Regions from separate parts of the Bacillus sp. LQ01 genome, predicted to be linked through region 2. Evidence: riboswitches for the same ligand, from Rfam matches in the RefSeq annotation. Region 2 holds a riboswitch; each other region holds the start of a gene.
What was found. Region 2 has a riboswitch for S-adenosylmethionine ahead of AC22L0_RS09415 (ECF-type riboflavin transporter substrate-binding protein). Riboswitches for the same ligand answer to the same signal wherever they lie in the genome.

Region 1 (3,283 bases), on a different contig from region 2:
TTCTTGTTAGTGGACTTAAGGCTACTAAAAAGATAATGAATGGTACCGGACGAATTGTATTAATTATGATGTTAAGAATAGAAAAGACCCATTTATTTTCTAAAAAGTTTCCTTTTCTCGTTACATACAAAAGTAAACCTAGAGGTATACCCAGAATTGTAGCGAATATAAGGGTTACAATTACCATTAAGAGGGTATCCCCCGTCGCATCTAGTATGCGCGGCCAAAATATACTCCAATCAACTCGCATGAGCTTCTACCTCCTTCAGCTGCACTTGCAGTCTTAGATGTTGTAATGCTTTTTGAATTTCCCTCTGCTCACCTTGCAACTCTACAAGAAGATTTCCAAATAGCACATTTTGAAGTTCAATAATATTTCCGTACAGTACATTTACATCGACGTTATAGTTTTTTGCGATATATGATAGTACCGGCTGTCCTGTCTCCTCACCAGTAAATGTTAGACGATAAATTTGACCACCATTTTGAATTTTCGCTAGAACACTTTCCGGTAAATGATCATTAATGACAGAACGTACAAAGTTTTGAGTCGTCTTTGTTTTTGGTTGCGTGAAAACATCAAACAGTTTTCCTTCTTCAATAACTTTCCCCTTCTCCATTACAGCTACACGGTGACAAATTTCTTTCACAACATGCATTTCATGTGTAATAAGAAGAATTGTTAAATTGTATTCTCGATTTACTTTCTTTAATAAGTTTAGAATTTCTGTCGTCGTTTCTGGATCTAAGGCTGATGTTGCCTCATCACATATAAGAATATCTGGCGATGTCGCAAGTGCTCTAGCAATGCCCACACGCTGCTTTTGCCCACCTGATAGCTGCTCTGGATAATAGTTTGCTTTATCTTCTAACCCTACAAACTTCAGCAGTTCATTTACTCTTTCTTTTATCTCATTCTTTGGTACTTTCGCTAACTTTAATGGATAAGCAATATTTCCAAATACTGTTCTTGAATTAAATAAATTAAAACTTTGAAAAATCATTCCGATTCTTTGTCTTAGTTTACGCAATTCTTTCGTCGATAATGATGTAATATCTTTATCATCTATTGAAATCGTTCCTGCCGTCGGTCTCTCTAACATATTTACTAAGCGTAATAACGTACTCTTTCCAGCGCCACTAAAACCGATAATGCCAAAAATTTCGCCTTTCTCAACTGATAATGTTACATCCTCCACCGCATGAACAGATTGGCCAGCTGATTCATACACTTTACTTACATTGGTAAAAGAAATCATTTTTTTCCCTCCTATATGCTGTAAAAACTTGAAGCAGAGCTTTCGAGGTAAAATAAAAAGTGCCCTCCTTCTTATCAACCATAAAGATAAGAAGGAGAGCACTTATATGTACTCGTTCACATCTTCTCATCTTCCAAGCCTTTATATGGCTTGCTGGAGTTAGCACGGTATTAAAAAACCCGTTGCTGAGGTATCGTAGGGCCAGTCCCTCCACCTCTCTGGATAAGAATGTATCGATTTAATTGTCGTTTAATTAATTCTCATTATAGAACTCAGAATAATAAGAGTCAATACATTTTTTAGAAAAATATTAATTATTCCTTTATTAAAATTTTCAGATGAATATTCATCTGAAAAATAGTAACTTTCAAGGTTATTTAAAATTCTTCTTCCTCATATTTTTAAACAGGAGAATCCTCTCTACGAATTGAATAAATTTATTTGAATATGAAACTCGGAGGAAGATAAATATATGAAAACAGCTCTTTTACTCGTCGATATTCAAAACGATTATTTTCCAAATGGAAAGATGGAATTGCGTAATCCAGTAGAAGCAAGCGAATATGCTAATCAGTTATTACAACAATTTAGAACAAACAGCGAACCTATTTTTCATATCCAACACGTAGCTATAAAAGATGACGCTACTTTTTTCCTACCTAATACAGAAGGTGTACATATTCACGAAAGCGTACGTCCACTTAGAGAAGAAACAGTTATAGTCAAACATTATCCAAATAGCTTCCGAGAAACTAATCTTCTAGAGCAATTAAAACGTTTTAATATTGAACATGTCGTTGTATGCGGGATGATGACTCATATGTGTATCGATGCAACAGTAAGGGCTGCATTCGATTTTGGCTTTCAATGTACCGTTATACATGACGCTTGTGCTACAAAAGACCTTTCTTTTAAGAACGCTACTATACCAGCTGTTTATATTCACAATACAATTTTAGCTAGTTTAAATGGCGTATATGCAAATGTAATAAGCACGCAAGAATTTTTAGCTACATAAAAAAACACTCCTTTCAGTGAGCAAAACCGAAAGGAGTGTTCCTTGTCGAACCATAGATTTTCTTTCAAATTGTATTATACAGGAAATTCTCAAAATGAATACTAAAAAATATGACTAATAAGTCAACTTTTCTCATTATTTTATTTCTGTTTACATGTTTATCCCGCTATTAATAGGTTTTAGCTCATTCTCTTCGAACGACGGTAATATATGGGGGTTCAATTTTAAAAGGAGCTCTTCACATTCTGTGAAGAGCTCCTCTACTATTTCTTATAAAGTTTCAGAAGTAGTTTTTGCTTGCATGTGAAGTGCTAAGTAATCAGGTCCACCAGCTTTAGAGTCTGTACCAGACATGTTAAAGCCACCGAATGGTTGGTAACCTACGATTGCACCAGTACATCCACGGTTGAAGTATAAGTTACCAACGTGGAAGTCTTCGCGTGCTTTTTCAATATGGTCACGGTTGTTAGTAATAACAGCACCTGTTAAACCGTATTCCGTATTGTTTGCAATTGCAAGTGCATGATCGAAGTCTTTCGCTTTACAGAATGCTACTACTGGTCCGAAGATTTCTTCTTTCATTAAGCGAGCATCTTCTGCAACGTCAGCAACGATTGTTGGTTGGATGAACCAGCCTTTAGAATCGTCTCCTTCGCCACCTGCTAAGATTCTACCTTCTTCTTTACCAATTGCAACATAGCTCATTACTTTATCAAATGCAGCTTGGTCATTAACAGGACCCATGTTTGTACCTAATACTGCTGGGTTAGCAACTGTTAATTCTTTTGTTAATTCAACAGCACGATTTAATACGTGATCGTATACATCTTCATGGATTACTGCACGAGAACATGCAGAACATTTTTGTCCTGAGAATCCGAATGCTGATGCAACGATAGACTTAGCTGCTAATTCAAGATCTGCTTCTTTATCAACAACGATTGTGTCTTTACCGCCCATTTCAGCGATAACGCGTTTTAACCAAATTTGTCCTGGGTTTACTTTC
Region 2 (3,283 bases):
TAATACTTTTTGTTTATTAGAGTATGAAAATGATAAATTCTCCACTTTAAGTAATTCCTTGTTTTTAGTATTCCCTTTTAATATGACTTGTTTCTCCATCCACTCTTTTATAACATTGCTTACCTTTTCTTTTTGAAGGTTTTCCATTGGATATATTACGTCATTATTACTATCAAAATGTAATCTCTTTAATGCTTCGATGTAAATAGGCTCTCTTAAGCCGATACGTGGTAATATATTTGACGCTAAGATTTCTTTTGGTGTTCCTATCGCAATGACTTTACCTTCATCAATTAATATAACTTTGTCTAAATCCAGGTTTAAAATTTCTTCTATTCTATGTTCGATAATAACAATCGTTTTATTATATTGTTCATGTATATCTTTCATAAGTTTTATCGTATGTAAGGCGCTTAGTGGATCTAAATTAGCTAACGGTTCATCGAACAATAATATATCCGCATTTGTTGTTAATAAACCCGCTAGAGAAACTGTTTGCTTTTGACCTCCTGATAATTCATGTGGACTTTGTTTATGAAACGTATGCATCTTCACCTTTCTTAATGAGTCCGAAACAATCTTTTTCATGTCATCTTGCTTTACACATTCATTTTCTAAATAAAAAGCTACATCTTCTTCTACTGTCAGACCAATAAATTGAGCATCTTGATCTTGCAAAATTGTTCCTACCTGTTTACTTTGTTCAAAAATACTTCCTTCCCTCGGGTCTTTACCGGCAATTAAAACGTTACCTGTACTATTCCCTTCGTAAGAAAATGGGATTAGCCCATTTATACAATGAGCTAATGTCGACTTTCCTGAGCCACTTCGTCCAGCAATTAGCACTTTTTCCCCAGGGTATATATGAAAGGTAATATCACTTAAAGTAGGCTGCATAGCATGCCCATATTGAAAGGTGAATTGTTCAAACGAAATAATTGGTTGCATGTTAACATCCCTACTTTTCAATTTTTAAATGTGTATGTTTCTTATTGGATTTCGCCAAACCAATTGTAAGTGGCAATCCAAGTACTAAGAAAACGATGACATCGGAAATTGTTGCTCCTAATACTTGTATAACAATTTTGTCAAATGGTTCTCCCATCACAATAATATCGAATGCCCCAGCAAATATAATAGCAATGACAATACCAACTAACCCAGTAATTGCTAAATAAGAAATATCCCCCTTGTTAAATGACCCGTTTTTCACACTAAAACCAACTCTTTTTTGAATAAGCCCCATTGAAAAACCAATAATACCTGAACTAATAACCCAGCCCCACCAAATACCCCAGCCAGCAATCGTATCTGTTACGGTATGACCGATAAGTCCGATTAACAGTCCTGCCACTGGACCAAATAATGCTCCAAAAACAGTTAATATAGCTAATGCTGGTTTAATAAATGTATTCGGTGCAATAGAAAATCCCCAAAGTCCTAATATCCCGTATAATGCTGCTCCAATACCGATTGCTACTACTAACTTTGTTGATAATTTGTTCATGACAATTCCCCTCTCATATTAGTCAACTTTTATTACTCTATATTTAATTTAAAAATGAATTATGCATCGACACTCCCTTTCTATACAACAAAAAAATGACCTCTTACATAAGAGGTCATTTTCTTTCACGTTCAAGAATCCTCTTATCTTTCAAAAAACACATCGTGTCCTCTGCGGAATTAGCACCTTCCTATAAAATTGCATAGGGGTTGCTGAGGTTTCTTAGGGCCGTTCCCTCCACCTCTCTGGATAAGTATTAATTTGTAATTCGTATTATGGCACTAAAGAATGTAAATTTCAACACTTTTCTTACTATTTTTATTTTTTTGTTAAATAGATCATTTAAATCATTGTATTCTTATCGGAATTATGAAATAATAAATTCAAAATCGTTTCGGGAGGAATGCATTATGAAAGTTATTGGTTTGATTGGAGGATTAAGTTGGGAATCTACATCATTATACTATAAACATATTAATACACTTACACTCTCTCAATACGATCAAAATGCAAAGTTAGTTTTATATAGTATGGACTTTGGTGAAGTAACTACTTTATTACAAAATCATCAATATGAAGAAGTGAAAAATGAACTAGTTACAGTTGCAAAGAAAGTTGAAAAATCTGGGGCTGAATGTTTATTAATGTGTTCAAATACCGTACATCTATTTGCCGAGGAAGTAGAACAAGCAATATCTATCCCGCTTCTTCACATTGGTGATGTAAGTGCTAAAGAAATGGTAGAACAGAGTATAAAGCGTATCGGACTATTAGGAACAAAACAAACGATGGAGCAAGATTTCTATAAATCACGATTAGCGAAATATAACATTGAGACAATTATCCCAAATGAAGAGGAAAGAACCTTTATCCACCATGTCATATTAGATGAATTAAGTAGAGGGATCATTTCAGAAACATCTAAAGAAAAGTTATTACAAATTACAAAATCATTAATTCAAAACGGCGCTGAAGGTATATTATTAGGCTGTACTGAAATACCTTTACTTATCTCCCAAAATGATCTTACTGTTCCCGTTTTTGATACTGCTTTTTTACACGCAAATACTGCTGTGCAATTTGCTGGATAAGAATATACAAGCATAAAGGTGAGAACCTCTATGCTTGTATACAGTTACGACTATTTATCCCGCTATTTATGGGTAGTAAAATCCCTACCGATTAAAGTTTTACTTTATTTAAAAGAGATTCAATAACTGCAATTGCTTCTTTTGAACCACCACATTCTAAAAAGCTATCATTAAGTTTTCTTATACCATGTTTATACTTTTCATTTGAAAGAACATCTGTTACGGCCTCTTTTAAAGTGTGCACATTAACATGTTCTTTCAATAGTCTATGTGCCGCTTCAAGCTCAGTTAATCTTTGCGCTATCATTGGCTGGTCTTTATCATGCGGTATTATTACAAATGGGACATTATAATGAATGGCATCGTGTACGCTATTCATACCGCCATGTGTAATAAAAACATCTGCTTCATTTAATATTTCTGATTGAGGTACATATGGAGCAATTATAAAATTATCTGGTGCTTTCTTAATTTTAGAAATATCATTTCTATCACCAATTGCCATTACAACTATCCCATCAAAATCTGAAAAAGTATCAATACAAGTATTAAAGAATGGTTCGAGTCCTTCAAGCAGTGTTCCCATTGAAATATAAATAACTTTCTTTTCTTTAAGTGATTCCAGTGGAAACTTTATATTTGTTTTACGCTTTGAAATACTCGGTCCAATAAAAATGTTATTTTC
Region 3 (3,283 bases), on a different contig from region 2:
GGAGTATCACGATCCAAAGTAGTCTAGGAGTAGGAACGAAAGTAGAAATTTTTCTGCCGACCGTTTAATGTATTTGAGAAAAGATTTTTCAGAAAAGTGTTCTTGTTGTGTAAATATAAACATTTTATAAAATGTTTCAAGAAGGGTTTTTTTTATAAAATACTTCGTTTATAATGGAGGAAAATATCGACATGAGATTGATTGCTCATGTAACGGTTCAGTAGTGTTATGAAAAGATAAGAAGGGGTGCACGCGCATCCTTTTTTCTATGCAGATATTATGAAAGAGGTGGTATGATGGAATTAACATTAAATTCGACTGTATGTTTACACACGATTCAATTTCGAAAAGAGCAAAAGAATTATACTGTAAAAGACACAATTACAGGAGAAAAATATGAAATGCCGCCACTTTGGATTGATGCATTGGCAATGATGCGTGACGGTTTTTTATTGGGGGAAATTGAGGAGAAATTAAAAGAAGAGTATCCATCCGAAGAAGTGAATATGTTAGCATTCACGAAGCAACTGTTAGAACTAGAACTTGTTGAAATGGTAGATGGGGAAGAAATAGCTTGTACAAAGAAGAAAGAGAAGGATTATTTAGCTTGGTTACGTCCTCATGTTGAGCAATTCTTTCTTAATTTAAATAAAAAAAATAGAAGCAAAGGTCAATGATGATCTTTGCTTTTTTGTATAGTTTGTTTAAAAAATTACAGCAAATGCTCTTGCAAAAGCACCGTCGCTATCTTTAATTTTTAAAGGTGCTGCTGAGAAGAAGAAACGTTTCGTGTGAATGGCATCTAAGTTTGTTAAGTTTTCGATTAAATAAATATTATTCCCAAGTAGTATGTGATGAATTGGTGATGTTTCTGTCGTTACCTCATCAGGAGAAATAAAATCTAAACCGACAGATTTTACTTTTAATTGTACTAGTTCCTCGGCTAATTCTTCAGAAAGATAAAAAGCTTCTTTCTCATACGCCTCCGTGTTCCATTTAGTAGATAGATTGGAATGGAAAATAACAATATCTCCTTCTTTTATATCAGCATCGTGCAGTACTTCTTTAGGTAGTTTTCGTTCTTGTACATGAGTTACATCAATAAGAACAGCTTCACCTACAAATTGATCCAGCGGTAATTGATCGATGGTCGTTGCGCCTGAAATAAAATGCGCAGGAGCATCACAATGCGTGCCAACATGAACGACAGAATGAAAATCTGTAACTTGATAGCCTGATTCTTCAACACTTGTAACAGCTTCTAGTTGTATTTTAGGTGTTCCAGGAAATTGAGACATATTATTTTCAAATGTTTGTGATAAATCAATTACTTTCATTTTACATACCTCCAATATATGTTTTTCAAATAATAAAAAGCTCATCCTTCAGTATCAAGAAAGATGAGCTTTACATGCTAGTTGAGTTTTATCTTCCAAAATGCAATGCATTTTGCAGGAATTAGCACCTATTCAGTTCGTATAAACTGAGGTTGCTGGGCTTCAAAGGGCCGGTCCCTCTGCCTCTCTTGATAAAGAAGTATTTAATTTTGAAATCGGAATTTTCCGATAGTTAAATTGTAATTCATTTCCTTTTTGCGTGCAATACAAAATAGGTATTCACCCAAATAAAGCTACGCGCATATTGTAGCTTATGTAAATACAATGCTGCGAAGGAGTGAGTGCAGTGACAGGAAATGTATTGAATTATTATGCTGGTGGTAATACAGCTAGGGGATTTCATAATTTATATGAAGAGAATTTAAAAGGGTTAGACAGATTATTTATCTTAAAGGGTGGTCCAGGAACGGGGAAATCTTCTTTAATAAAGGCCATCGGTCGTGAATGGGTTGAAAAAGGATATGATATTGAATTTTTACATTGTTCTTCTGACAATAAATCGGTTGATGGTGTAATTATCCCAAAATTAAAAGTAGGAATTGTTGATGGGACATCACCACATGTAATTGAGCCCAAAATGCCAGGAGTTGTTGAAGAGTATATAAATTTAGGAATTGCTTGGGACTCAGATAAATTAAGGAAGCAGAAGTTAGAAATTGAAAGATTTGTTTCAGAAGCAAGTAAAGCTTTTCAGTCTGCTTACGCACGTTTTAAAGAGGCATTGCTTATACATGATGAGTGGGAGAAGATATATATTGATAATATAGATTTTAATAAAGCAAATGAACTAACCGATCAGCTAATCCAGAAATTATTTGCAGATAAAAGCGGGAGACAATCGCTTGTAAAACATCGTTTTTTAGGAGCTGCTACACCGAAAGGAGCAGTTGATTTTGTTCCTAATTTAACAGAAGGGTTACCACATCGTTATTTTATAAAAGGGCGCCCAGGTTCTGGAAAATCAACGATGCTTAAAAAGTTAGCTAAGGCAGCTGAAGAAAAAGGGTTTGAAGTTGAAGTATATCATTGCGGATTTGACCCGAATAGTCTTGATATGGTTATCGTAAGAGAATTAGGCTTTGCAATTTTTGATAGCACCGCACCACATGAATATTTTCCAAGTCGCGAAGGTGATGAAATTATTGATATGTATGCCCTTATTGTTATGCCAGGGACGGATGAGAAATATGCGAAGGAAATTCGTGATGTTTCCATTCAATATAAAGCAAAAATGAATGAGGCGATGTCTTTCTTAGCGAAAGCAAAATCGGTTCGTGATAAATTAGAACGAATTTATATTGCTGCTATGGATTTTTCAATAGTAGATGCATATAAAGAGGAGATTCAAAAAGAGTTTGAACGAATTGCTGCTACTGTAATTGAAAAGCAACAATAGAAGTTTTATTAGGCTGTCAGTAATTTCTGACAGTTTTTTTAGTATGTAGTAAAATTAATAGTGTATTGTCGAATTTCCAAGGAAATAATCCAAAAATGGAGATGTTATGAAATGAGAGAGAAAATCGAGTTGGAGTTAGAAAGAATTGAAAAAGAGAATGATGTGAAAATTTTATTTGCGGTGGAATCAGGGAGTCGTGCTTGGGGGTTTCCATCGAAAGATAGCGATTATGATGTTAGGTTTGTTTATATACATCCGGTAGAATGGTATTTATCAATTCATGACAAACGTGATGTAATTGAATATCCAATTAGTGATGATTTAGATATAAGTGGTTGGGATATTAAAAAGGCGTTGCAACTATTCGCGAAGTCGAACCCAGCTTTACTTGAGTGGATTCGATCACCAATTTTTTATTCGAAAAACTCTAATTTTCCAGAACTACTTCAACAGATGAGTGAGAAGAATTTTGATCCAAAAGCAACGATAT

Region 1: another riboswitch for S-adenosylmethionine. It lies ahead of AC22L0_RS23625 (methionine ABC transporter ATP-binding protein); the one in region 2 lies ahead of AC22L0_RS09415 (ECF-type riboflavin transporter substrate-binding protein).
Region 3: another riboswitch for S-adenosylmethionine. It lies ahead of AC22L0_RS23875 (cyclase family protein); the one in region 2 lies ahead of AC22L0_RS09415 (ECF-type riboflavin transporter substrate-binding protein).

Annotation. Positions count from the first base shown of each region.
Region 1 is NZ_JBYEZL010000004.1:24,340-27,622, reverse strand. Features, by position in the region: gene AC22L0_RS23630 (methionine ABC transporter permease) at 1-250, opposite strand, end outside; gene AC22L0_RS23625 (methionine ABC transporter ATP-binding protein) at 240-1,259, opposite strand; SAM riboswitch class I at 1,383-1,488, opposite strand; partial or broken gene AC22L0_RS23620 (cysteine hydrolase family protein) at 1,732-2,297, shown strand; gene pruA (L-glutamate gamma-semialdehyde dehydrogenase) at 2,548-3,283, opposite strand, start outside.
Region 2 is NZ_JBYEZL010000001.1:1,809,862-1,813,144, reverse strand. Features, by position in the region: gene AC22L0_RS09420 (ABC transporter ATP-binding protein) at 1-948, opposite strand, end outside; gene AC22L0_RS09415 (ECF-type riboflavin transporter substrate-binding protein) at 959-1,507, opposite strand; SAM riboswitch class I at 1,648-1,763, opposite strand; gene AC22L0_RS09410 (aspartate/glutamate racemase family protein) at 1,918-2,598, shown strand; gene AC22L0_RS09405 (macrolide family glycosyltransferase) at 2,690-3,283, opposite strand, start outside.
Region 3 is NZ_JBYEZL010000004.1:75,767-79,049, forward strand. Features, by position in the region: gene AC22L0_RS23865 (ATP-binding protein) at 1-68, shown strand, start outside; gene AC22L0_RS23870 (hypothetical protein) at 297-677, shown strand; gene AC22L0_RS23875 (cyclase family protein) at 705-1,337, opposite strand; SAM riboswitch class I at 1,423-1,535, opposite strand; gene AC22L0_RS23880 (PRK06851 family protein) at 1,684-2,793, shown strand; gene AC22L0_RS23885 (nucleotidyltransferase domain-containing protein) at 2,905-3,283, shown strand, end outside.